Regions from separate parts of the Mesorhizobium sp. M0854 genome, predicted to be linked through region 3. Evidence: riboswitches for the same ligand, from Rfam matches in the RefSeq annotation. Region 3 holds a riboswitch; each other region holds the start of a gene.

The links. Region 3 has a riboswitch for cobalamin ahead of NKH99_RS29320 (CbtB domain-containing protein). Riboswitches for the same ligand answer to the same signal wherever they lie in the genome.
Region 1: linked by a shared signal. The riboswitch ahead of NKH99_RS18275 (DUF1636 family protein) and the one ahead of NKH99_RS29320 (CbtB domain-containing protein) in region 3 are both predicted to bind cobalamin.
Region 2: linked by a shared signal. The riboswitch ahead of metE (5-methyltetrahydropteroyltriglutamate--homocysteine S-methyltransferase) and the one ahead of NKH99_RS29320 (CbtB domain-containing protein) in region 3 are both predicted to bind cobalamin.

The regions. Positions count from the first base shown of each region.
Region 1 covers NZ_JAMYOL010000011.1:19,035-25,646, forward strand. The annotation lists gene NKH99_RS18265 (NADH-quinone oxidoreductase subunit A) at 1-55, opposite strand, end outside; gene NKH99_RS18270 (winged helix-turn-helix domain-containing protein) at 391-1,593, shown strand; gene NKH99_RS32750 (hypothetical protein) at 1,691-1,894, shown strand; cobalamin riboswitch at 2,274-2,477, shown strand; gene NKH99_RS18275 (DUF1636 family protein) at 2,516-2,950, shown strand; gene cobW (cobalamin biosynthesis protein CobW) at 2,947-3,987, shown strand; gene NKH99_RS18285 (cobaltochelatase subunit CobN) at 4,006-6,612, shown strand, end outside.
Region 2 covers NZ_JAMYOL010000022.1:23,383-29,994, forward strand. The annotation lists gene NKH99_RS24915 (dihydrodipicolinate synthase family protein) at 1-181, shown strand, start outside; gene NKH99_RS24920 (FMN-binding negative transcriptional regulator) at 216-434, shown strand; gene metE (5-methyltetrahydropteroyltriglutamate--homocysteine S-methyltransferase) at 533-2,878, opposite strand; cobalamin riboswitch at 2,974-3,174, opposite strand; gene NKH99_RS24930 (hypothetical protein) at 3,731-3,985, shown strand; gene NKH99_RS24935 (helix-turn-helix transcriptional regulator) at 4,302-5,135, opposite strand; gene NKH99_RS24940 (MFS transporter) at 5,188-5,448, opposite strand; gene NKH99_RS24945 (transposase) at 5,737-6,411, shown strand; gene NKH99_RS24950 (adenosine kinase) at 6,444-6,612, opposite strand, start outside.
Region 3 covers NZ_JAMYOL010000036.1:29,755-36,366, reverse strand. The annotation lists gene NKH99_RS29330 (heparan-alpha-glucosaminide N-acetyltransferase) at 1-315, opposite strand, end outside; gene NKH99_RS29325 (SRPBCC family protein) at 534-770, opposite strand; cobalamin riboswitch at 1,048-1,244, shown strand; gene NKH99_RS29320 (CbtB domain-containing protein) at 1,281-1,460, shown strand; partial or broken gene NKH99_RS29315 (CbtA family protein) at 1,476-2,255, shown strand; gene cobU (bifunctional adenosylcobinamide kinase/adenosylcobinamide-phosphate guanylyltransferase) at 2,251-2,772, shown strand; gene cobO (cob(I)yrinic acid a,c-diamide adenosyltransferase) at 2,774-3,391, shown strand; gene NKH99_RS29300 (hypothetical protein) at 3,890-4,204, shown strand; gene cbiB (adenosylcobinamide-phosphate synthase CbiB) at 4,232-5,203, opposite strand; gene cobD (threonine-phosphate decarboxylase CobD) at 5,202-6,260, shown strand; gene NKH99_RS29285 (tyrosine phosphatase family protein) at 6,257-6,612, shown strand, end outside.

The sequences.
Region 1 (6,612 bases), on a different contig from region 3:
GCGCCACGCCGATGAACAGGACGATGGGCAGGTACGAACCTAAAAGTGCGTTCATGCTGCAGTTTCCGTTGGCGGCCAATCCACTCTGATTACAGCACCGGACCCACTTGCGGAAGCGTGACAGTTTAACCACTGAACCGTTTTAAGGGGGCTCTATGCTGCAACGCGGCGAGGGTTAGCGCAGCGCTTTCGGCGAAGCAAGTCAAACCTTGTTCAAATCGCAGTGCTGGACGGCATATCCGGGAAAACTGGTCCGATCCGCTCCTGTTTGATTTCCTTCACTTTTTACTCCACTTTTCTCTCCTGACATGGATGCCGACAAAACCCTGTTAGCATGGCACGGAATCGCAGGTCATTTTCTCTGTCTAAAATCGTCCGGATGCCGCCTTCATGAAGGAAAAAATCTCGCTTGCCACGGCCCGCCGCATCGCGCTCGCGGCGCAGGGATTCAGTGACCCGCGACCCACCGGTACACCCGACCGCCGGCATCTGGCCCGCGTACTTGCCCGTACCGGCCTGCTGCAGATCGATTCCGTCAGCGCCGTGGTGCGCGCCCACTATATGCCGCTCTATTCGCGGCTTGGCCCCTACAAGCTGGCGCTGCTCGACGACGCCGCCGTAACGCGCAAGCGCATGGTCTTCGAATATTGGGCGCACGAAGCCTCCTTCTTGCCGGTCGAGACCTATCCGCTGATGCGCTGGCGCATGCAGCGGGCCGAGTGCGGCGACGAAATGTACAGCGGACTGGCCAAATGGGGCCGCGAGCACGCCGCCTATATCGAAGACATCTATCGCGAGGTCGCCGAACGAGGCCCGATCGCGGCGTCGGCTTTCGAAGGGCAGAAGGGTTCGGGTGGCTGGTGGGGCTGGAGCCATGCCAAGCACGCCTTCGAATGGCTGTTCTGGGCCGGCCGCATCACCACGGCGCATCGCCGCGGCTTCGAACGGTTCTACGATCTGCCGGAGCGCGTGCTGCCGCCAACAATACTGAGTCTGCCAACGCCCTTCCCCGAAGACGCTCACCGCGAATTGCTGCGCATCTCGGCCCGAGCCCACGGCATCGCCACGGCAGGCGACCTGCGCGACTATTTCCGCCTCTCGCCCGCCGACATCAAGGGCCGCATCGAGGAGCTGGTCGAGGCCGGCGAGCTGTTGCCGGTGAGCGTCGACGGCTGGAACAAAACAGCCTATCTCCACAAGGACGCCCGTTTGCCGCGCAAGATCGAGGCGCGCGCCTTGCTCGCGCCGTTCGATCCTGTCGTCTTCGAACGATCGCGCACGGAGCGGTTGTTCGACTTCCACTACCGCATCGAGATCTACACGCCGGCCGAAAAGCGCCGGTATGGCTATTATGTGCTGCCATTCCTGCTCGGCGACAGCATCGTCGGGCGCGTTGACCTCAGGGCCGACCGTCCGGCCGGCGTATTGCGCGTCCATGCCGCCTATGCGGAGCCCGGCGCCCCGCCACAAACCGCTGCCGAACTCTTCAAGGAATTGAAGCAGATGCAGGGCTGGCTCGGCCTGGAACGCATCGAGGTGACCGCTGCCGGCGATTTGGGCCGGCCGCTCGCGGATGTTGCCGCCGTAGGGTAGTGGGCAGTTTGAAATTTCGGAGATTTTTCTACCTGCGCTTTGGCTAGCTCTACGCTATGATCGAGAAATCGCTACACCGGACAGGTCGCACGTAGAAATCGTTCAAAACGGAATATGGCATTTGAGCCCCGTCGAGGACGTCGCCGGAATGAACGGCGGCGTGCGATGCGCTTCATGCAAGCAGCTGGGTAAGGTGCACAGAGCATCGGTCAATGGCATGCGCGCACATTTCGAGCATCACCAAGCCAACCCGGAATGCGAACTCAGCTACCGCAGTCCTGCTAGCAAAGCAATACGATGACCAAGCACCCCAAGCGCCCACGCGATCCCAACGAACTCGCAAAGGCAAGCTTTGGGAGATCGGCGACATTGTGGCGTTGATCGAGGGGAAGGAAGCTGAAAATCCGATGGTGCGTGGCCCTTATGAAAAGCGTTATAACTATCCGCCGTCGAACTAAGTTTGTCCTCTTGGCGGTCCTCGTAGTTCTCGTATTTGCCGGCTATTCCGAGCGTTACAGGCTGGGTCAGCACCTATGCCGCAACTTCATAGATACCTGGATTGAAAGGAGCGGATACATATTGTGCTATCGCGCTACATAGCGTGGCGCGGACTCACGTCGGAATTTCAAACTGATCCATTACCCGCCATAGACGTGCGTTGACACGACTACCCCCACAAGCCTAAATCCGTTCCAGACGGTCCCCTGCCCGCAACGGCAGGGGCCAAGAGGGAATGCGGTGCGAAATCTCGATTTCAAATCCGCGGCTGTCCCCGCAACTGTAAGCGACGAGCCAAGGCCGAAAACCACTGGGATATTCCCGGGAAGGCGGCACCCAGGCGATGACCCGCGAGCCAGGAGACCTGCCGTCTAGGACCTAAGAATCCGATCGCCTGGCGGGTTTTCCGGGCAAGGAGCCTGATTTGGAACGCGACAGCAGTTTTCCGGCTGAGACAGCGGATTTATTGTCCGGCCATGGTGATTCCCCGGCCGGCGTTACCGTCATCGTCTGCTCGTCCTGCCGTGACGAGACCGGTTCGGACGCTCATCCGCGCGCCGGCGAACTGCTCGCAGAGGACACGCGCCGCGCTGCTTCCAGCGACAACATCAAAATCCGCACCGTCGAATGCCTCGGCAATTGCAAGCGCCGGCTCAGCGCGGCCATGCTGCGCGACGGCTGCTGGAGCTACGTCTTCGGTGATCTGATCACGACCAGCGGCGCCGATCTCGTCACCGGGGCAAAGCTGTTCGCCAACTCGACGGATGGGCTCATTCCATGGCGCGGCCGTCCCGATTGCCTGAAGCGCGGCCTGGTTGCCCGCATCCCTCCCCTTGACCTTTTGAAGGACCTGACATGACCGCTGCCTCCCTTTCGCGCGTTCCCTGCACCGTGGTCACCGGCTTTCTCGGCGCCGGCAAGACGACGTTGATCCGCCATTTGCTCGAAAACGCCAAAGGCAAGCGCCTGGCCATCATCGTCAACGAGTTCGGCGACATCGGCATCGACGGCGAGATCCTGAAGGGCTGCGCCATCGACACCTGCCCCGAGGAAAACATCGTCGAGCTGGCCAATGGTTGCATCTGCTGCACCGTCGCCGATGATTTCGTCCCGGCGCTGGACCAGATCCTGTCGCTGACGCCGAGGGTCGACCACATCCTGATCGAGACATCCGGCCTCGCTTTGCCCAAGCCGCTGGTCCAGGCCTTCCAGTGGCCGTCGGTGAAAAGCCGCGTGACGGTGGACGGCGTCATTGCCGTGGTCGACGGACCGGCGCTGGCTGATGGCCGCGTAGCCAACGACATGGACGCCCTGCAGGCCCAGCGCGCGCAGGACGAGACGCTCGACCATGACGATCCGGTCGAGGAAGTGTTCGAGGACCAGCTCGCCTGCGCCGACCTGATCATCCTGTCGAAGAGCGACCTGATGGACGCAGCCGGCTCGGCCCGTGCCAATGCCGTCATCGGCAAGCACGTTGCGCGGGCGGTGAAGATCGTACCGACTTCGCAAGGCAAGGTCGACCCGTCGGTGCTGCTCGGCCTCGGCCTCGCCGTCGAGGACGACATCGAGAACCGCAAGACCCACCACGACGACGAGCTCGACCACGAACATGACGATTTTGACTCGTTCGTCATCGACATCGCGTCCGTGTCCAACCCGGACGAGCTCGCACAACGGGTCGCCACGGCGGCGGAGGAAGAAAACGTGTTGCGCGTCAAGGGTTTCGTCGAAGTCGGCGGCAAGCCGATGCGGCTCCTGCTGCAGGCCGTCGGTCCGCGCGTCAACCACTATTACGATCGCGCCTGGACCGCTGAAGACGACCGCCGCTCGCGCCTCGTCGTCATCGGGCTGAAAGGGCTGAACCGCCCGGCCATCGAGCGTATCCTCGCCGGCTGACCCCAGGTACGAGCCGCGATGCACATCCTCCCCACCACATCCGCCTCGCTCGACGATCTCGCCGAGCCTGTCGATCTCAGGCAAACGCCTGCGGATGTCGTGGCGCTGTCCTTCACCGACAGCGACCTGGCCGGGCTGGCGGCGGCGTGGAAGGCAGATGCGCACCGCCTGCCGTCGATGCGGCTCGCCGCCTTGCGCGACCTGCGCCATCCGATGTCCGTCGACCTGTGGATCGACAGTGTCGCCCGCCACGCCAAGGTCATTCTGGTCCGCATCCTCGGCGGCTACGAGTGGTGGCGCTATGGCTGCGACCAGCTCGCCGTTATCGCGCGAAATCGCGGTATCAAGCTGGCGCTGCTGCCCGGCGAGAGCCACGACGAGGATTTGCGGCTGATCGAAGGCTCGACGCTGCCGCGCGAGGAGTTGGACGGCCTGCTTGGCTATTTCCGCGAGGGCGGGCCGGCAAATATGACGGCGCTGGTGCAGAGGCTGGCAAGTCTCGCTGGATCGGGTGCCGCGGTAGCCGAACCTGTTAGCGTGCCAAAGGCGGGATTTTACGATCCGGGACTAGGGGTCGTAGAACGCGGCGTCCCCCTCCCCCTCGAGGGGAGGGTCCGGCCGCAGGCCGGGGGTGAGGTCCTCTCCGAAGCGCGCCTACACAAAACGTCCCGCACTGCCGTGACGACCCCACCCGGCCCTGCGGGTCCCCTCGAGGGGGAGGGGGACGTCGTGCCAATTCTCTTCTACCGTTCGATGCTGCTCGCCGCCGATGTCGCGCCCATCGACGCGCTTTTCGAAGCCCTGCGCCACCGCGGCATGGCTCCCGTGCCTATGTTCGTCTCCAGCCTCAAGGACCCGGCGTCGCTCGCCTTTGTCGAAACCGCGCTCGCAACCCTGAAGCCTGCCGCCACCATCACCGCCACAGCTTTCGCCTCGGGTGCCGAGCCCGGTGTCGAAACCCTGTTCGACCGCGCCGGCGTGCCGGTGTTCCAGGTCATCGTCGCGACCACCCGCCGCGACATCTGGCAAACCAATCAGCGCGGCCTGGCGCCCGCCGACCTTGCCATGCACGTCGTCCTGCCCGAGCTCGACGGCCGCATCCTGGCCGGCGCCATTTCATTCAAGGGCGAAAGCGAAACCGACCCGGCGCTGGCCTTCCGCGCCTTCGCCAACCGGCCTGAGCCCGACCGCGTGACGCAAGTGGCGAACCGTGTCGAGGCCTTCGTGCGCCTGCAGCGGACGCCGCGTGCGGAGCGCAAGCTCGCCATCCTGATCCCCGACTATCCGAGCGCCCCCGGTCGCACCGGCTACGCGGTTGGTCTCGACGTGCCGTCCAGCGTCCTGGCAATGCTGCACGACCTCAGCGAACAGGGCTACGCCGTTGAAAGCATTCCGCAAACGCCGCGCGAGTTGCTGGAGACGCTGGAAAAGGGCGGCCATGGGCTGGCATTGAAGGAGTATTTGACCTTCTCGACGGAATTGCCGCCGTCGGCCATCGCTGCGGTGGAAGCCGCATGGGGAAATCCAGAAGATGAGACAGGTTTGTGCGAGGCACCCCCCTCTGTCCTGCCGGACATCTCCCCCTCAAGGGGGGAGATTGGCAGTTCCGCCACCGGCTCTCCCTTAAGGCCCTCGGTAATTGGCGAAAGTAGAGACAACAGCGCAATCTCCCCCCTTGAGGGGGAGATGTCCGGCAGGACAGAGGGGGGCGCGACAGAACGCCAACCTTCGCTGCTGGTCAGCGAAAAACAATTCGCCTTCCGCGCAGCCACCTTCGGCAACGTCACCGTGGCACTCGCACCTGACCGCGGGCGCTCAGCCGACCGCCGCGCCGACTATCACGACCCGACGCTGCCGCCGCGCCATGCGCTGGTCGCCTTTGGCCTCTGGCTGCGCAAGTCGCTCGGCATCCATGCAATTGTCCATGTCGGCGCCCACGGCACGCTGGAGTGGCTGCCCGGCAAGACCGTGGCGCTCTGCGAAAACTGCTTTCCCGAGATAGTCACCGGTCCCCTGCCCGTCATCTATCCCTTCATCGTCTCCAACCCGGGAGAGGCAGCGCAGGCCAAGCGGCGCATTGCCGCCGTCACGCTCGGCCATCTGCCGCCGCCGCTGACCGGCGCCGGGCTGGACGAAAACCAGCACAGGCTTGAACGACTGGTTGACGAATATGCCCAGGCCGACGGGCTCGACCGCCGCCGCCGCGATCGCCTGGCGAAGCTGATCGTCGAGACGGCGGAAAAGACCGGCCTCGCCTCAGAGGCAGGCGTCGCCAGGACCGACGCAGCCGACGAGGCTTTGCGCCGCATCGACGCCTGGCTCTGCGATCTCAAGGATTTCGCCATCAAGGACGGCCTGCACATTTACGGCCGCTCGCCCGAAGGCGAAACCGATCCGTTGCGCCGGCAAAGTGCGGCAGCTGAAAAAACCGCGCTGCTTGCCGCCCTCGACGGCCGCCACGTCGCTGCCGGTCCGGCCGGTGCGCCGGCGCGTGGCCGGAGCGATGTGCTGCCGACCGGCCGTAATTTGTTTACCGCCGACCCGCGTACCATGCCGACGCCGACCGCCTATGATCTGGGCAAGATGGCAGCGGAAGAAGTGGTCCGCAGCTACATGCAATCGCAT
Region 2 (6,612 bases), on a different contig from region 3:
GCTTGCGCCGCTCTGGAGCCTCTTCAAGGAGTTCTCGAGCCTTCGCGTCGTCTATGCACTTGCCGAATTGCTCGAGATTTGCCGTGCCGACCCCCCGCGTCCCATCCTGCCTCTGCCCTCAGCAGCGAAGCGCCAGATCGCCGCCGCGTTGGAACGCTTGCCATCGGATGTCAACCGGTGAATAGCGAACCCGGCGGCCAGTGAAAGGAACTGTCATGTATTTACCCGCGCATTTCGATGAACCGAGCCGAGAAGTCCTCTACGAACTGATCGAGAACAGTGCACTTGGCATGCTGATAACCCATGGCCGGAGCGGTCTCGACGCCAATCACATCCCCTTCGAACTCGACACGTCACAGGGAGAAAACGGTACCCTTTACTCCTGCGCGATTAATACACGTGCCGAAGGAAAGTGCACATTCTCGCTCGAGTGACTTATTTCAAAGGATGTGATCGCGTTTTGGCACATTCACGGCCGACATGCGGCAGCCGGTCACTCACCACATGGTGAGCAACCAGGAAACCCTCCGGCCTACACTTTCTCCCGGAGCGCGCGTGCTGCAGCAACCATGTTCATGAGGGCAGGGCGGACCTCCTCCCATTTGCGTGTTTTGAGGCCACAGTCCGGGTTTACCCACAGTTGGGCATCCGACAGTCGCTCGCGGGCAAGCATGACGAGATCCGAAATCTCGCCGACTTCCGGGACGCGTGGTGAGTGAATGTCATAGACTCCGGGACCGATTTCGTTCGGATATTTGGAGCTCGTGAAAGCGTCCAGCAGCTCCATTTTCGAGCGCGACGTCTCAATCGAAATGACATCCGCATCCATTTCAGCGATCGCGTCGATGATCTCGTTGAACTCCGAATAGCACATGTGGGTATGGATTTGAGTCGCGTCCTTTACACCCGTTGAAGCGATCCGGAAGCATTCGACAGCCCAGTCGAGATAGTCGTTCCAATCAGACTGGCGCAGTGGCAATCCTTCGCGAAACGCGGCCTCATCGATCTGGATCATCCTTGCGCCGGACCATTCGAGATCCGTCACTTCGTCGCGGATGGCGAGCGCGATCTGGCGGCATGCTTCGGAGCGGGGTACGTCGTCGCGAACAAAAGACCAGTTGAGAATGGTCACTGGGCCTGTGAGCATTCCCTTCACAGGCTTTTCCGTAAGCGACTGGGCGAATTGCCACCAGCGCAGCGTCATCGGATTGGGCCTCGATACGTCGCCGAAGATGATGGGGGGGCGCACGTAACGCGACCCATAGCTCTGCACCCAGGCATGCTGGGTGAAGGCGAAGCCGGACAGCTGCTCGCCGAAATGCTGTACCATGTCGTTTCGTTCGAACTCACCGTGCACCAGCACGTCCAGCCCGATCTCTTCCTGCCAGCGAATTGCAGCCTCGATCTCCTTCTTCAGGAAGGTCTCGTAGTCGACATAGCTCAGCTGGCCCTTCGCATGAGCGGCCCGCGCCCTGCGTACCTGCGGCGTCTGCGGGAAGGACCCGATGGTCGTCGTCGGGAACGGCGGCAGCCCGAGCGTGCCGGCCTGGACTCTGGAGCGCTCGGCAAAAGCGCTCTCTCGTCGCTTCATGCTGTCGTCAATGCTGGCGATCCGCCCCTCAACCAGTGGGTCATGGATCTTCGTGGATGTCACGCGAGTGGCGGCGGCCTCGGCAGACGCTTTCAACGCGCCTGCCACCGCATCCCTGCCTTGGGACAGGGCCCGGGCAAGCAACACCAACTCGTCGGTCTTCTGGGCCGCGAAGGCGAGCCACGACCTGATGTCCGCGTCGAGTTCCGTCTCCATGCGGAGGTCGATCGGCACATGCAGCATCGAGCAAGAAGGCGCGATCTCGACGCGGTCCAAGGGCCAGCCGGCGACGATCGGTTTGATGCGGTCGAGAATGGCGGGCAGGTTCGCACGCCAGACGTTGCGGCCATCGATCAAGCCAAGCGAGAGCACCACATCCTTCGGTGCGAGCCGACCCATCGTTTCCAGCTGCTCGGGAGCGCGCACGAGATCAATATGCAGCCCGGCCAGGGGCAGAGAAACCGCGGTTTCGAGATTGTCTCCCAGCGGCCCGAAATAGGTAGCCAGCATGATCTTCAGCTCGGGCGCGGCTTTCGACAGCTGGCCATAGGCGAATTCGAACGCAGCTCGTTCGCTCGGGTTCAGATCGAGGACAAGCGCTGGCTCATCGATCTGCACCCAGTCGGCTCCAGACAGCTTCAGCCTCTGCAGGAGTTGCTCGTAGACGGGCAGCAGCCGCGGCAGGAGCGCGATGGGATCGAATCCTTCGGCAGGCGATTTCGCCAGCTTGAGGAAGGTGATCGGTCCAAGGATGACTGGGCGTGTGTGAACGCCGAGAGCTTTAGCCTCGATGAAGTAATCGACCGGTTTCGTCGACGAGAGGGCGAACGTCTGATCATCGTTGAGTTCCGGCACAATGTAGTGATAGTTGGTGTCAAACCACTTGGTCATTTCCATCGCGGTTACATCAGACCGATGAGCCGCCTGCTGGTGACCAGCGTGTCGACAATCCTCCGTCTGACCCTGGTTGCCCCGCGCCATTGCGAAGTAGATGTCAAGTGGAACCTCGCCGCTATTCCAGCCGTAACGGGATGGAACGGCGCCGACCATGGCTGCGGTGTCGAGCACATGGTCGTAGAGCGAGAAGTCGTTCGACGGGATTTTCGACACGCCGCGATCGTGCTGCTCCTCCCAGCTAGCGGCACGGAGCGCCTTCGCGGTCGTGAGAAGGTCGGCAGCGGACGATTTTCCGGACCAGTAGCTTTCAAGCGCGAATTTCAGTTCTCGCCGACGACCGAAGCGGGGCACGCCGAGCGTTGCTACAGGAATTTGCTGAGAGATAGTCATGCCAGACCCCGATGGTTGGGGCGTCGGTGACAAGGAAGGCGCTAGCAGGCCGGCACGAACGCCAGGCTGCAGCGGCCACCGAGACACCCCGCCCGTGGACGTAATTCGCCGTGGCAGGTCTCCTGGCTCGCGGGGTCATAGCCTCTACCCGTCTTCCCAAGGCTATTCGCCTCAGTGACATGAGTGGGGTTGGCTCGCCGCTAACAGTTGCGGGGGCAGCGCCGGCATCGCACCGGCTTCCCTCTTAGCTCCGCTGCGGCAGCGCCGTACGGAGAACCACGACGCGGGAGACAATTACAGCAGTTCGCTTCTTTGTCAACGCCGCATAAAGAAATGTTTATGTCGTTATGTTAAATTTCCGTTGGCATGTTCCAAAGGTCGCCTCGAAAGCGAAAACTGTGGAAGCCTTGAGCGGCCGGTAAATCAAAGCAATGACGCACGGCGCCCTTGTCCAGGAGGATAGGAGTTCGTCGGCTGCCGGCAGCAAACATACCGGTAAGCGCCGTGGTGCTGCTTAGCGCATCATGCGAACCACCTCGGCGTCGAACTTCGGCTCCGAGGTTCCGACCGCTTCGTTGGTGATCTGCTCGCGACCATATTCGGCTCAATGGTGAGGCTGTTGCCCATGTGGAAGCTGTTGGCCGTGATGCCCTCGGTGATATGACACAACGATTTCGGGGGGGAGCACACCGAGGCCAGGCGCAGCGGCGTGTTGCGAAGTGATCGAGGCCAATGTCTCGAACTGCTTGTTGGCAGCCCACCGGCTCAAGGTAACCCGGCTCAAACCACCGGGCCAGCTCAAGTCCTGTCCAAATGAGGCCTGAGCGGCAAATCGTCGTGCACGCGCACGGTTTGGCGTTCGATCTTGTGATGCGTCTTGGGCGGACAATCGCCACGGTGCAGCGCGCAGAAGCGGTCCCCAATTGGGAAGCCGAGGGCGGTGAGGGCAAGCCAGCGCCACAGGCGGAAGGGGACTTGGACCTGTTTGCCCTGCTGGACCACAAGTTCGCGACAGAGGGCCTCAAGGAGAAGACCAAGAGTGATTATGCGCGGGACCTCGCCAAATTCATCAAAAGCAGCGGGCAGTCAAAGTTCGGCGCCGATTGACATGGAGATAGCCATCGCGGCGGACCGCCCAGGCGGACCGCAAGCCGGAATACAACCGGGTGCAGGCGGCCAAGCTCGTCCACAAGATGGCGTCGGGCACACACCGGCGATGGGAGAGCGGACCGTGGAGTGCAGGAACTTCACGCCTATCCACGCTCCCGCGGGGTGTCCTGCGGCACATCGGCAGCGATATTGAGGAGGCAGTTGAGCTTCTGGTCGAGCACTCTTACCTGCCACTACCTACGCTTAACGTCATCTCGTACTGAAAACGCACCACGCAAGGTCGAGATGTAACATGCGCCCTTCGTGGATGGTTCTAAGCTTCCTCGGGCGCGGTCAATCTGTGATAACGGTCGCTTGGAACCTCCATCACCGCGACGCGATCAAGGTTGGCGTATCGCGCTCGGTAGTAACCTTCTTCCTCCACTTCGGCGAAACTACACTGGGGAACGTCAAAGGTCGCAGCTTCCAATCCGAAGAAAGTCGTAGCGGTTTCTTCATCCAAGAAGTTCCACTCATCTTCTCCGTCGTCATATGTGACGCGAACATAGGAGGCCATGCGCACGGCTTCCTGATCACCCATCTCTGCGATGATGGCATCGCATTCTTTCTTCAGCTTTCCTGAAACCTCACCCTTATCCCAGTCATCCAAAGCCCGATAGATTTCTGGATGATAATACTCTGGCAGCTCCTCTACATCGTCACCGATAAGCTCAATGGTGCGGACATATTGCGGATTTATCAAGAGTATTTTGTTGTCAAGGCTCCAACAATACAGCCATGGCCTGCTTGTGTTATTTCTACGCAGATTATGAAGTTCCTTCAACTGACGTAAAATCGATTCACGCGCCTTTTCATCGATAGGATATTGGCGGCTGCCAACAGTCGTCTTGATTCTGAGCGTGCCGTATCGCGTTTCGGCATCGGCAATTGCAAACGGGCTCGTGCGCCACTCCCCGACGTCAATCTTCCAGCCCAGCAGCTCCTCGACCGTGCATTTCAACGTGAGACAAAGGTCCTTGATCTGCTCGACGTTCAACTGCGTTTTGCCTGTTTCCCAACGGGCCACAGTCTGTTGCGTCGTTGCCATCTGCTCTGCCAAATCTTTTTGAGTCATGCCCAGTCGAACCCTAAGCTCTTTCATGTTCATAACTCACCTCGCGTGTTCAACACACGCGTTGTGGATGAATTAATCTAACACGTCAAGCGTGTTGAAAAATCGCAGCATGTGTTTTTAGGGCGTCTTCGAGGCTCCGGCAGCCGTTCGTGACCACTTGCGCAAGACACAGGGCTGGTACACAGCACGATGGGCGATCAAAAATTACTGCTGCGATGCTCGTCATCAGCCAAGCTGCCGCCGCACCTTCCACTAGGGTGCCAAGGTTCGAAATGAGTGCAGCCGACCATATTGAACGGAAGGTCTTGTGCTCAAAAGGAACGAGTGAAGATGTTCTCTTCGCCATTGTGGGAAGCCTCGGGATTGACCGCGGGGTTGGATTTGTTTCGCCTCACTCAACCATGGCCTCGCCGTGCAAGCCAAGCTGCCACAGTGCGCGCCTGCTAACCCAGAAAACTTGGCGGCCTTACAGGCATGCGCAGGACGCGCGAAGCCGCTCAAATCCCCCAGATGGGTCAGCCATCGAAGACCGGCATCACTTGCCCGTTGAGCGGCTATACGATAATGCTCCGCGCTAAGCAGGAAGCGCCAAAAATTCGAGCGGCGACTTCATTCTCCTATTCAGGAAGGAACTATGAGGCGGCAGACGCGACCATTCACCGTGGAAGTCAAACAAAAGCGCAATTATCAAAAATCCGCACGTTCCATCTGGGGCAATTTCGACATCGCCGCGGCGATGGCCGAGACAACAAAGGAAGCCGAGCCGTTAAATCGTCAGCTTGTTGACTCTACTGTAGTGGTCCTTGATGCTGAACCTTTGCACGAACCGCGAGTGGAGCATTTCATGGCCAATCCTCTGGAAACCGAGTCAGCAGTAGTTAGCGAACCGGCAGACAAAACGGAAACGCCAAAACCGAAGGCGAGAGCGCGGCGGTCGAGGAAGCCAGAAGCTGAGGCGAGCTCGCCTGCCCGCAAGAACGGCGCCAAGCCGATATCCGCGGCCACTGAAGCACCGCCGTCAGCGCGAACAGGCCGAAAGAGCTACTCCGCGAAGGATCGTGCCCAGAAGCTGGCGCAGATCGAGACCTCGATCGGCGGCGGCGCTACTCTCAAGAGTGCGGTGAAGCACGCCGGCATCTCGGAACAGACATATTATCTTTGGAAGAAGGCGGCGGCGCCGGCGGCGGACAGTGACGGGCTGAAGGATCTCGTCGCGCTCGAGGAAGAAAACAAGCGGCTAAAGAGCCTGCTTGCCGATCGTCTCCGCAAGGAGAATGCGGAACTGAAGAAAAGGCTCGGGCTGGATTAAGAAGGGTGGGCAGCTGGTTCTTGGCTCCCCACCTACAGCAATATCGCCTGCTCGGCCTCTCGGCGCAGATTCTGCCTTGGCCTTGGGCCGATCTGCTGGATGACCAGCCCGGCTGCCAGCGAGCCGAGATCGCCGCACTGCTTCAGGCTGCGGCCTTGCGTGTAGCCGTAGAGGAAGCCGGCGGCGTAGAGGTCGCCGGCG
Region 3 (6,612 bases):
CGATATTGCGAGCGCTGCCCCGGCAACCATGGCGAAGCGCTTCCAGAAGCCGGTCCAGCGGATTTTTTTGCCATGGGCGAGATAGAGGCTGATGCCGACCAGGAACAGGAAGCTCGAGGCGATGCAGCGCGCGTAGATTTTCCACCAGCCGAAGGCGGTGAGGCCGGGATCGGTGTAGCCGAAGAATTCGAGGTCCCAGGTGAAATGATAGCTCGCCATGGCAAGCAAAGCGATGCCGCGTGCAATGTCGATAACGGCGATGCGCTTCGACTTCGGTTGATCCTGAACGGCTGCGGTCGGCGTGTCGATGCTCATGGTCTCGCTGTCTTGGTTCAGCCCCGGCAAGACGACTATCACGGTTGCCACCGTCAAAAGAAGCAGGGCCTTGCGTCGTGTTGGCGCCGGTCGGCATCAGGGCTGCTTTAGGCCACAGCCGGAAAGCCTTTGGCCGGCGTGCTGGCGTTCTTCGGCCTGGGCGCGGTTTTCGCGACGCTCGGGCTGCTGGCGGTGGCCTGCGGCTTCGTCACCTGGCGTTATCTGCCCAAATCGCTTTGATGTGCGAGCGCCGCATGGCGCTCGCGCACCCAGTTGTGGAAGCGGTGCAAGTCGTATTCCTCGGGCATCAGCACGCCGGCCTTGTGGCGCATCGAGCGCAGGCCCATCTGGTTGACCTCGCAGATATCAGCATCCTCCTCCAGCACCTGGGTACCGAACGCGACGATGTTGTCGATATCGGCGGCCGGATCGGCGAGCGCTTCGCGTCGCGGCAGACGAGCAGCCAGTTGCGATACCAGATGCCTCGAGATCGCGCTGATAGGCCGCGATGTCCCAATAGGCTGTTGACGGCAGCGTCGGCTCGGGCCGCGTCAGGCCGTTGTAGGGATCGCTTGTTCGGGCTGGGTTGCATGCCGGCTTCCTCCCCATCCGTCAGCCGACACCCGGCTGCGAAAATTGTCAATCGCGGCGCCGGTCTGCGAACTTGGCGAGGCGGCGCATTCGCCACACGATCCGGCGGAATTTGGTTTACCGGGCGCGGCGATTCTGCCTATAGTCGCTGATGTCGTCGGTTCCGTTTGGAACCAAGAGGGAATGTGGTTAGGGCAAGTTGTTTGCCCAATGCCGCGGCTGCCCCCGCAACTGTGTGCGGTAGTCCTCTCCATATGCCACTGAAGGTTCGCCTTCGGGAAGGTGGGGAAGGGCGCTGATCCGCGAGCCAGGAGACCTGCCGGCGACAGGAAACTGACTTCTATGCCCTCGGGTGGAGGGCGAAAGGACAAGACATGAATACCGCTTCCGTTTCGCTCGGCGCTTCCGCCTCCTCGCAGTCGCGTCTCATGCAGCTGGCGCTTGCTGCATTCCTCGGCATTTTCGTCATGGGCTTTGTCGGCTTTTCGCATATCGATGCGGTCCACAATGCCGCGCACGACTATCGCCATTCGATGGGCTTTCCCTGCCACTGACAAGGGGCTGACATCATGACACTGTTTCGCAACGTCGTGTTCATCGCGGCGATCGCAGGGCTTGTGGCCGGCGTGGCTCTCGCCTGCATGCAAGCCTATGCCACGGTGCCGCTCATCCTAAAGGCGGAAGTCTACGAACAGGCCGGCGGCGGCCATGACCATGCCGCGGCACCTGCGGCACCGGCCGAAAGCGCCGCGGGCACGACGGCTATGAGCAGCGCCGCGCCGGCACCGGCTGAAGCAATGGCTCCGGCGGAAGACGAAGGCTGGGCGCCGGCCGACGGTTTCGAGCGCTTCGGCTTCAGCGTCGTTGCCAATATCGTCACCGGCATCGGCTTTGCGCTGGTCCTGGTTGCGGTTTCGGAATTCGCCGGCGGCATCGGCAACTGGCGCCAGGGCCTGTTCTGGGGGCTTGCCGGCTTTGCCGTGTTCACGCTGGCGCCGGGCCTCGGCCTGCCGCCGGAACTGCCGGCGATGCCGGCGGCCGACCTTGTCCAACGCCAGATCTGGTGGTGGGCAACAGTGGTGGCGACCGCCGCCGGGCTCGGCCTTATCGCCTTCCGCAGATCGTTGCCGCTGGCGATCCTTGCCGTAGCGTTGATCGTGGCGCCGCATATTGTCGGCGCGCCGCAGCCCGATAGCTTCGAGACGGCGATCCCGGAACGCCTGCACCACCAGTTCGTGGTGGCGGTGACGCTGACCAATCTGGTGTTCTGGCTGGTGCTCGGCGCGGTCGTCGGCGTGGTGCGCGGACGCTTCACGGGCACGGCGACCAGCCTGCGCGACAGCTTTGCCTGCCCGCGCTGCCGGGGCACTCACCGTGGTCATGGGGGGTGCGCGCTCGGGAAAGCGCGCGCATGCCGAGAGCCTGGTGACGGTCGGCCCGCCGCCTTGGAGCTATATCGCCACGGCGCAAGCCTATGACGACGAGATGCGCCAGCGCATCGCGCTGCACCGCTCGCGCCGCGGCGCCGGCTGGACGACCATCGATGCGCCGCTCGACCTTGCCGGCGCGATCGGAGCGCTGCCTGACGGCCAGCCGGTGCTGATCGATTGCCTGACGCTGTGGCTGACCAATCACATGCTGGCCGACCATGATGTCGAGGCCGAATGCCGGAGGCTGGCCGATGTGCTGTCGCGGCCGCGTGGGCCGTGGTTCGTGGTGTCCAACGAGGTCGGCCAGGGCATCGTGCCGGACAATGCGCTGGCAAGACGGTTTCGCGACGCCGCCGGCCGGCTGAACCAGGACGTCGCGGCTGTTGCCGGCACCGTGCTTTTGATGGTGGCGGGGCTGCCGCTCAAGGTGAAATGACATGGCTGATACTATCGATCCCAAGGACGAGGAACGCCACCGCGCCAAGATGGCCAAGCGCAAGGCGGTGCAGGACGCAGAGGTCGCGGCCAAGACGGTCGAGAAGGGGCTGCTGATCGTCAACACCGGACCGGGCAAGGGCAAGACCACGGCCGCCTTTGGGCTGGCACTCAGGATGCTCGGCTATGGCAAGCGCGTCGGCGTCGTTCAGTTCATCAAGGGCAAATGGCACACCGGCGAGAAAGACGCCTTTACCGCCTTCGGCGACCGTGTCGTCTGGCACGCCATGGGCGAAGGCTTTACCTGGGAGACACAGGACCTGAAGCGCGACATCGCGGCGGCCGAGGCTGCCTGGGCGAAAGCGCTGGAGCTGATGGCCGAGCCGTCGATCAGCCTCGTGGTGCTCGACGAGCTGAACATCGCGCTGCGCTACGACTACCTCGATCTCGAAAAGGTGGTCGCGGCGCTGAAGGCGCGTCGCGAAGGCCTGCATGTCGTCGTCACCGGCCGCAACGCCAAACCGGTATTGGTCGAGGCGGCCGATCTGGTCACCGAGATGGGCGTGACCAAGCACCACTTCTCCGCCGGCGTGAAGGCGCAGCAGGGGATCGAGTTCTGAGGGGTGTTGCTGGCGCCTCTTCTTCCTTCTCCCCTTGTGGGAGAAGGTGGATTGGCGCGCAGCGCCAAGACGGTTGAGAGGTGCTGGCCGGGGCGCTGTTGGTGCCAAGCTGGAACACCCCTCATCCGGCCGCTTCGCGGCCACCTTCTCCCACAAGGGGAGAAGGGAAAGCCGCACGAAGCGGCTCGCCCCTGGAATGGTAAGGGTGAGGGGCAGCGCCGACCTGAAGCGATCATTTGAGGCGTAGCCCTATTTTGTTCTTGCTTTGTGCCGGCAGCTATGCTACTAATTTCGGTATGGTGCTAATTGGCTCCAACGACCCGCCGCATGGCGGGTTTTTGTTTCGCCTGAGATCGGGCGAAGATCACAACAGAATTACGACCGTCGAGATTACCCCAAACAGTGCGATCAGCAGAAAGTCGGCGATCCGGTAGAGTTTCAGTGCCGCCGGATGTCAGGGGATAGAGTTCTGGTCGCTTGCGAAGCTGGAGATTGTTCGTGGACCAGGCGATAATCGTCTATCTTATTCTCAATGATGGTCAGTTTGGTGCCGCTGACGAACGCGAATCCATTTATGCGCTCGAGGATCGGCTAGAGAAAGCTATCGAGGATGCATCGGTCGGCGAGTTTGACGGTGACTTGTTTGGTGAAGGCGAATGCATCCTCTACATGTATGGGCCAAACGCTGAACGACTTTTCGTCGTAGTCGAACCCTTATTGAAATCTTCTCCCGTAGCTGCCGGTGGGTACGCGATCAAAAGGTTTGGCGTGGAAGCCGATCCGAGCGCAAAGGAAGTCCGTGTTACCTGGTAGGTCGGGTTTGCCGACCCATTCGGACGTTCACGCGGCGATGACGATCACCGCGATGATTCCGAACAGCGCGATCAGCAGTAAGTCGGCGACGCGGTAGAGTTTCAGGGCCCGTCGGATGTCGGTGCTCTCGACATCATCGCGCCGGCCGCCGTCGCCCATCAATGCGTCTTCGACCATCACGCCGTCATAGGAACGGGGGCCGGCGAGCGCCAGGCCGAGCCCGCCGGCCATCGCTGCTTCCGGCCAGCCGGCGTTGGGCGAGCGGTGTTTTTTCGCATCGCGCCGCACGGCGTGCCAGGCGCCCTTGGCGTCGGCGCCCTTGACCAGAAAAGCGGCGAGTACGATCAGCAGCGCCGTCAGCCGCGACGCCGGCAGATTGATCCAATCGTCGAAGCGCGCCGCCGCCCAGCCGAAGGCTTCGTGGCGCGGGGTGCGATGGCCGATCATCGAATCGGCGGTGTTGGCGGCCTTGTAGGCGACGCCGCCGGCGAGCCCGCCGATACCGAGCCAGAAGGCCGGAGCGACGACGCCGTCGGAGAAATTCTCGGCCAGGCTTTCGATCGCGGCGCGGCAGACAGCGGCCCTGTCGAGCTTTTCCGGGTCGCGACCGACGATCCGCGAGACGGCAATGCGGCCCATATCCAGTCCGCCGCTGTCGAGTGCGTCGGCGACCGCTTCGACATGCTCGGCCAGGCTCTTCTGCGACAGCAGCGACGTCGCCAGGATTGCGGTGACCAACAAGCCGAGGGGAATGCTCCAAAGCAAGGTTTCGAGCCAGAGGGCGAGGGCGGCCGGCACCAGCACGATCACCAGCAGCGCGACGACGCCCCAGCCGCGACGGTGGGCGTCGGAATCAGTGGCGCGGTTGAGCCTGCGGTCGAGAAAGGATATCAGCCTGCCGAACCAGGTGACGGGATGGCCAATGGCATCGAAGAGCCGGGCCGGGTAGCCGAGTACAAGTTCGATGGCCAGCGACAGGAAAGTGATCAGGATCGGCATGAAGTCTCTTGATGGAGTGACGGCGGCAGTGGACCACGGCGGAAGCCTTGGCCGGGCGAGGGCGCTTTTCCCTCACGCGCCGCTGCCTTTCGTCGACCTCTCGACCGGGATCAATCCGCACTCCTACCCGCTTTTCGATTTGCCCGCCACCGCCCTGTCGCGATTGCCGGAAACAGCGCGCAGCCGCGACTTGGCTGAACTCGCGGCAAGCGCCTATGGCGCCCCGTCGGCGGCGAATGTCGCAGCGGCGCCCGGCACGCAGATCCTGTTGCCGCGCGTCGCTTCCCTGGTCAGCCCGGGCACGGCGCTGGTGCTCGGGCCGACTTATGCCGAGCATCGGCGGGCAGCGGCGATCGCCGGCCATGCGGCGGCTGAAGTCGATGATTTCGAAGCCCTGGCGGCGGCCGACCTTGCCGTCGTCGTCAATCCCAACAACCCGGACGGGCGCGTCGTCGAGCGCGAAAGATTGCTTCGACTTGCCGGGACATTACGCGCCAGAGGCGGGCTGCTGGTGGTCGACGAGGCCTTCATGGATGTCGGCCCGCGCAGCGAAAGCCTGGCCGGCGACGTCGACCAGGGCGGCATCGTCGTGCTGCGTTCGTTCGGTAAGTTCTTCGGCCTGGCCGGCCTGCGGCTTGGCTTTGTACTGGCCGATGCGCTGACGGTCGAGCGGCTGGAGGCGCAGTTCGGGCCATGGGCAGTTGCCGGGCCGGCGCTCGAATATGGCATAAGGGCGCTTGCCGATACCGGCTGGCAGGCCGGGATGCGGCGTCGTCTGGCCGAGGATGCCGCACGGCTCGATACGCTGTTCGGCCGCTTCGGCGTGCCTGTCGCCGGTGGCACCGCGTTGTTCCGCTATGTCAGGCTGGCGAACGCCGCCGGCCTATTTTCGGTGCTCGGCCAGCGCGGCATCCTGCTTCGGCATTTCGCCGATCGTCCGGATGTGCTGCGCGCCGGCCTGCCGGGAGCCGATGAAGAATGGCGGCGGCTCGAATCCGCACTTGCCGGCTGGGCCTCGCGGCGCGACGATGATGCCAAGGGAGAAACTACCCAATGATCCACGTCTGCTCGCTGTCCAAAGTCGAGGAAACGGTAACGAAGACCGGGGCCGGGCGGCTTCTTTCGCTGCTCGCTGCCGGAACGGAGGTGATGCGACCGGCCTCGATCACCAGGGAAAACCATCTGCATCTGGTCATGCATGACATTGCGGTGGCGCAGGAGGGCATGACCATGCCGGGCGAGGAGCATGTCTTGAACCTGCTCGATTTCGCCCGCCAATGGGATCGGTCGCGGCCGCTGGTGGTGCATTGCTATGCCGGCATCAGCCGTTCGACCGCCTCGGCCTACATCATCGCGGCAGCGCTGGCGCCGAAGCGCGACGAGGCCGAGTTGGCCGAGACGCTGCGCGC